Regions from separate parts of the Dehalobacter sp. TeCB1 genome, predicted to be linked through region 1. Evidence: predicted binding sites of a transcription regulator. Region 1 holds the regulator's gene; the other holds the start of a gene.

Evidence for each region. The regulator CtsR, encoded in region 1, represses protease genes until heat stress. The targets are predictions, from matches to a motif close to AAGGTCAANNAAGGTCAAAT.
Region 2: clpP (ATP-dependent Clp endopeptidase proteolytic subunit ClpP) is a predicted target of CtsR. The motif match lies at 2,107-2,126, and genes of this name have one in related genera.

Annotation. Positions count from the first base shown of each region.
Region 1 is NZ_MCHF01000012.1:6,580-10,001, forward strand. Features, by position in the region: gene A7D23_RS03315 (NUDIX hydrolase) at 47-649, opposite strand; gene A7D23_RS03320 (hypothetical protein) at 824-1,588, shown strand; gene A7D23_RS03325 (CtsR family transcriptional regulator) at 1,774-2,247, shown strand; gene A7D23_RS03330 (UvrB/UvrC motif-containing protein) at 2,262-2,786, shown strand; gene A7D23_RS03335 (protein arginine kinase) at 2,783-3,422, shown strand, end outside.
Region 2 is NZ_MCHF01000065.1:113,085-116,506, forward strand. Features, by position in the region: gene A7D23_RS13950 (glycosyltransferase) at 140-1,276, opposite strand; gene A7D23_RS13955 (Hsp20/alpha crystallin family protein) at 1,473-1,922, opposite strand; gene clpP (ATP-dependent Clp endopeptidase proteolytic subunit ClpP) at 2,166-2,810, shown strand; gene galU (UTP--glucose-1-phosphate uridylyltransferase GalU) at 3,000-3,422, shown strand, end outside.

The DNA of each region.
Region 1 (3,422 bases):
ATCCCTTAATAATTAGTACCATGGTTAACCCTAATCTTAACTATTCTTAGATAAAAGTGAATAGTTCGGAAAGCGCACCGAATACGGGGACTCCTTCTTTGTGAATTAGTCCTGGGAAAGGATTCTCTTTTCCAGTGTGTTCGATTGCTTTTGTGATCACTTCAAGACTCATCGGGGCGATAGGTAAATTACGACAATCTTCGAGCGAGTAGAAACCGGCCTGGATTACCTCGACCGGATCATGTTTTAATTGACCGCCCAGACCGCGAAGAAAGAAGACAATATAAATATTGTGTTTCACGTTCGGGATATCTTCAGGGTAATCGCGGACTGCCAGAATGCTTACAGGCTTCGACAGGATGCCGGTTTCCTCGCGGACTTCCCTGACAACCGCTTGGGCAATTTTTTCATTCTGTTCTACATAGCCGCCGGGAATAGTCCATCTTCCTTTACCGGGGTTATGCGCTCTTTGGACGAGGAGTACTTTGTCGTCTTGAAGCAAAAGACCGCCTACGCCCAGGGAGTATTCCCCCCAGTGGATATAGTCACAGGCCGGGCAGCTTTGCCTCTTTTTGTCTTCAATTAGTTTATACTCCAGGGCGGCAGAACACACGGGACAAAACTTAAATTCCGGATAAAGAGACGGCATATGATTCCTTCTTTCTCTAATCAAAGTTATTAATCCTATTTTATCCTGAAAAAGAGAAGATGCAAATTTTATCTAAATTGGGAAATACGGCACGAAGGATAAATAATTTCTTTGTAGAACTACTAAATAATACTTTAATCGACTGAATTTTCAACCTGTGGGGGAAATATAAGAATGAAAAATGATAAGAAAAAAGAGATTTGGCTCGATCCTGAGGAACTCCGGCAGTTGTTGGAGGGAGGCTTGTATTGGAAAGATATAGAGCCCAAACTGTCCGAGGAAAATGCGGAAAGCATCAGAAGGCAGCTTAGTCTTGAAGATGAGGCTGATATTAATGACGGTGCTATTGACGAGTATGACCAGAACACCGGGGAATTTGACCAGACCAACGGAGAATATGGCCGGACGGCCGGGAAGTCTCCGGAAGAGGATCAAGCGGAAGCAGGGCCTGTTTTTGCCGGAGATTCGGATGAAGACAATGAGGAGATCAGAACGATTTTGCTTGGTGATCAAAATTCGGGGCAGGATGAACTGCAAAGACTGTTTATCTCCCAAGCGGCTTCCCTGGAAGATGACTTTAATGAAATGAAAAATCCGGCGGAAACAAGTCCGGACAGCTTCAGCCCGCTTGCTGATACTGAGGCAGCGGATGATTTGAATAAAGCTGATGAAGCCTACAACGCAGAAGATACCGCTATGAACCCGACAGATCTGGGTACTCTGGAGGAAACAGAAGTAGGGGCGGAAGAAAGAAGCCGCTTTTCTGATTTAAATAGTTATATCATGAACAGTAAAAATGACCCGAGTGCGGACGATGACGATGACTTAGATTTTGAGTTCGAACAGAAACGCGGCTTTGGTGGACTAAAGCTTGTTATTCTGGTTGTGATTGTTGCAGCGGTCACCTTCGGTTTGTGGTATTTCTTTATCAGCGATTGAGGACTTTTCGCTAAGTACAGCAATGTTGAATTTTTTATAGTCAGCGAGCAAAAAAACCTATCTTCGGATAGGTTTTTTTTAATAAAATAGTTTTCAAAATGATCAAAAAGGGTTAAAATAGTTACGAAGGTCAAAAAAGGTCATAAAGTCAGCAAAGGTCAACATTGAAATAAGGATGGATGACGATGAGTAATTTGGCGGACAGAATCGAGGAGTACCTCAAGAAGATTATAGAGCAGGCCGAAGTTGGGTATATTGTCCTGCAAAGAGGTTATCTTGCTGATTTCTTTTCATGTGCTCCTTCCCAGATTAACTATGTTCTTACAACGAGGTTTACTGCAGAACGCGGCTATCTTGTTGAAAGCAGAAGAGGCGGCGGCGGATATTTAAGGATTGTTAGGCTGGGACTTGATCCTGAGGGTAAATTCCAGAGACTCATGTCGGAACTCATTGGGGATGACCTTTCCCAGGATCGGGCTAACAATCTTGTGGACAGACTCAGAGAAGAAGAGCTGTTCACCAAAAGAGAAGCAATCCTGGTAAAAACGATTTTTTCCGACCGGCTTTTGGCTGGAGTGACGAATTTGCCTTCTACGCTTAGGGCCCGTATGATGAAAGAAATACTGGCGAATATGTGCCGGGACGATGTTAATGATTGATCGGGGGAATAGCAATGCTTTGTCAGAACTGTCAACAACGGGAGGCTGTGGTTCATCTGACCAAAATCATTAATGGACAGGCGGCGCAGCTTCATCTTTGCCAGGAATGTGCTCAGAAAGCGCCTGGTACCGGCTTCAATCTCTACCCTGGAATGGTATCGGATTTTTTACAGGCATTATTTGGGGTAAATCCGGCAGGACAGTATGATCAGACGATCGTAGACAGTCAGCCCGGAAAATGTCCCGGGTGCGGAAGAACTTTTTCCCAGATACAGCAAGCCGGGAAAATGGGCTGTAGCAAATGTTACGATGAATTTGAGCCCCAAATGGAAATGCTCCTGCGCCGGATCCATGGAAGAGGGATGCATGTCGGGAAAGTGCCGGTAAGACGAGGCGCTTCGTTCCGAAACAAACAGGAAATAGTCAAATCGAAAGAACAACTCTTGGAGCTAGTAAAAGCAGAAAAGTTTGAAGAGGCAGCTATATTAAGAGACCGGATTAAAGAAATGGAGAATACTGTCGGAGGTGAAAGCAAATGACTTATCGGGAACTGCTTGCCAAAGACAGCTTCTGGATGAAGGATACCCTGGACATTCCGATTGTACTGAGTTCCAGGATCAGACTGGCCAGAAATATCGCGGACAATCCTTTCCCTCACGTCATGTCCCATGATGATGCCGAAAAAATTGAAGCACAGATTTCCGGCGTCCTGGACGGTTTTACCGCTGAAGGGGAAAAGCTTGTTTATATTCCATTGAAAATGCTTATTCCGGTGGAGAAGAAGGTATTGATTGAAAAGCATCTGGTCAGCCCGGGTTTTAACGAGACTGAATATGCACGCGGTCTGGCCTTGTCCGAAAGCCATAAAATTGCAGTCATGGTCAATGAAGAAGATCACCTGAGAATTCAGGTGCTGATGCCGGGGAACAGCCTCAGGGAAGCTTGGCATCTTGCAGGATTGGTCGATGATCATCTGGAAGCGCATCTGGATATTGCTTATAAAGAAAAGCTTGGCTATTTGACGACTTGCCCCACCAATGTTGGAACCGGCCTGAGAGTATCCGTGATGGTTCACTTGCCAGCCCTGGTGCTGACCAATCAGGTCCAGCAGGTTCTGGGTGCCCTGACTTCGCTTGGGTTGGCAGTACGCGGTCTGTACGGTGAAGGCTCCAGGC
Region 2 (3,422 bases), on a different contig from region 1:
ATGAAGACAACAGCCGAAAGCGGTTGTACATTGCGTAGCCCTACCTTCTTTGGTTTCTTTGTCTTTTAACATTAAGAAAGCGGTGTCGCCAACTACTTTAGTAGTTTTGCAGCACCGCTTTGCTTTTTGCGTAGAAATATTAACTTTGATGCGCTCTCAGATATTCTTTGACTTGAGGGCCTTCATACAGCAGCTGATCAGCCAACCCTACGATACTACCCGGAGAAAGCTGTCGGGCCAAGTCCGCAGCATTCTTACGCATTTCTTCAAGTAAACCGGGATTTAGACAGAAACTGTCGATCAGAGGATTAAGTTCGGAGATCTTTGAGGTTCTGACAGCAACACCTGCTTTAACTAGAATCTCGGTGTTTTCTTCTTCTTGTCCCGGAATAAAAAATGGAATAATGATGGGGATATTTTTGTTGATCGCTTCCGAGACAGTCAGACCGCCGGGTTTTGTGATAATCACATCGGACTGGTCCATCAGGTCATAGATGTTCGATGTGAAACCATAAATGACAACATCTTTGGCGTTAAAGGTACCTGTGTACTTTTTTGCAAGATCAGTCCAAAGCTTGCGATTGCTTCCGCATACTACCAGGATGCGAAGATGATGCCGGTTTTCCATAAGCGTTTTCAGGCATTTTTTGATATAGGGGATGCCCATGCTCCCGCCCATGATCAGCAGTGTAAATACATCATTGTTTCTGACAAGGCGGGGCTGACGGAATTCTTCCCGTACCGGAATGCCGAAAATGTGTATTTTATTTTCAGGAACACCTTTTTCCGTAAGCGTATCCTTGGTGTAACATGAACCAACAATGTAGGCATCAACAAAACTATTCACATAAAACTGATGAGCCATATAATCTGTAACCAGCGAAATAAAAGGCAGATTTAAGCGTCCGGATGCTTTTAAATAGGAAACAACACCGACATGAAGAGGATGGGTGGTAATAAGCAGGTCTGGCTTGTACTCTTGAATCAGCTGTTCGATGACACTATCCATGGCCCTGTTTAAAATTCTTTTGACATTTTTATTTAAGAACTCGTTATAGGTAATCTTATATAGTTTACCGTACATTTTCGGTAATCTTGTTGCGAGTATATGATAACCGTCATCGATAAGAGCTTCCATGATCCAGCTTTCTTCTTTTTTTAAGGGTTCTACAATCCGGACGGAATAGCCTGAAGCTTCAAGCTCCTTTTTCAGACAGTCTGCGGCCTGATTATGTCCATGTCCTGTAGACGCAGAGAAAATCATTACTTTAGGCACGAATATTCTCCCTTCAATTAAAAGCATAAGATGCTGAAAGTTATCCTTATACATTATAACAGTTTATGGTCGATAACCAACATAAATTTATTTATTATTTTTTGGCAAATAGGAATAACTACACAAGCAATCTTCTGGCAGGAAGACATACTTAAACGACCTTATAATAGTCTATGGGCCACAGTTTCGCGATCTACTAATACTGAAACTCAATCTGCACAGACTTTTTCTCCCTGCTGTCTGTTTTGGGCAGGAATACATTCAAAACACCATTTTTATAAATTGCCCTGACATTATCAATGGAAACGGTCGCCGGAAGAGAGACGGAGCGGCGGAATTGACCGGTATACCTTTCTTTTTTGTGTAGGCGATCTTCCTGAATCACATGCTGTTCGCGGTTTAAAGTACCGCTGATGGTTATCATGTTGTTTTCAATCTGAATGCCTACATCTTCTCTTCTTTGCAGTCCTGGCAGATCGCAGGAAACAATGATCTCTTCGTCGGTTTCATAGATGTCGGTAAATGGAACGGCCAAGCGCGGAGCGAACTCGTCTTCGAAAAAAGTATATGGAAAACTATAAAGCCTATTGATTTCACGGCGTATCTGATCTGCATTGCGCATTGGATGGAATGGTATAAGATTCATATTTCCAGCCCCCAATATTTTTGGATTTGTATCAAATGCTTTTATCAATCGTACTAGGATTATCTTAACCTGACAGATGATTTATATACCGTCTCAATGTTTAGACGAACGTACTATTGGCAATTAATCAAATAATATGAATGAAATAATTCGAACAAAAAAATGACCAAAAGTTGTCCAAATTATTTGACCTTTATTGACCTTTGTAATAAAATAGAGACATATCAAAATTAACAATCAATGATGGAGGGAACAAATATGAGTTATCTTATCCCGATGGTAGTTGAACAAACGAATCGCGGTGAACGTTCTTACGACATCTATTCTAGGCTCCTCAAAGACCGTATTATCTTCCTGGGCGGAGCAATCGATGATAACGTTGCCAATGTTGTAGTTGCGCAATTGCTTTTCCTCGAGGCGGAAGATCCTGAAAAGGACGTTTTTGTCTATATCAACAGTCCCGGAGGGTCCATTACTTCCGGGATGGCCATCTACGACACGATGCAGTACATCAGGCCTGATGTACAGACCATTTGTATTGGAATGGCTGCCAGTATGGGTGCCTTCCTGCTTGCTGCCGGCACGAAAGGTAAGCGTACTGCCCTGCCGAATGCTGAGATCCTGATTCACCAGCCGTTAATTGCTGGGGGAGGTTTATCGGGGCAGGCTACAGAAATTGAAATTCACGCCAAACAGTTGCTGAAAACGAAAAACAAAATGAACAGGATTCTTGCCGAAAGAACCGGCCAGCCTTTGGACAAAGTCGAGCAGGATACGGACCGTGACTACTATATGTCCGCTGAAGAAGCTAAAGAATACGGAATTGTTGACCGGGTACTGGAAAAAGCAGCACTGCTTGAGCAAAAGAAGAAAAACCCGCTAAAATAGAATCTCTTAAAAAAATTTCATAAAAAACCCTGAAGAAAATCCTGGATATCGGAAACGCCTCATTGAGTAATCATTTGAGGCGTTTGACGTCCATTCAGAAAAAAACATAAAAGTAAGATAAATTCGGCATACTAAACTCGGATTGTTCAAAAACAACCAAAGCAACAATAAAAAAAAGGAGGAAAAATCTTGCAGAAAATTCGTAAAGCAGTCATACCCGCGGCTGGATTGGGTACAAGATTTCTTCCTGCGACCAAAGCTCAACCCAAAGAAATGCTGCCAATCGTAGACAAACCGACCATTCAGTACATCATTGAAGAAGCGGTTCAATCCGGTATTGAAGATGTCATTATTGTCACAGGAAGAAACAAAAGAGCCATTGAGGATCATTTTGACCGTTCTGTAGAACTTGAACTATTTCTAAAAAACGGAGAAAAGTCCGAATTGCTCGATATGGTCAAACATATTGCTGAGATGGTCGATATCCATTATGTCCGCCAAAAAGAAGCTCTGGGGCTTGGTCATGCCGTCTACAGTGCCAGAAGATTTATTGGCAATGAGCCGTTTGCCGTTCTTTTGGGAGACGACGTGATCTATTCGGAAGAGCCTTGT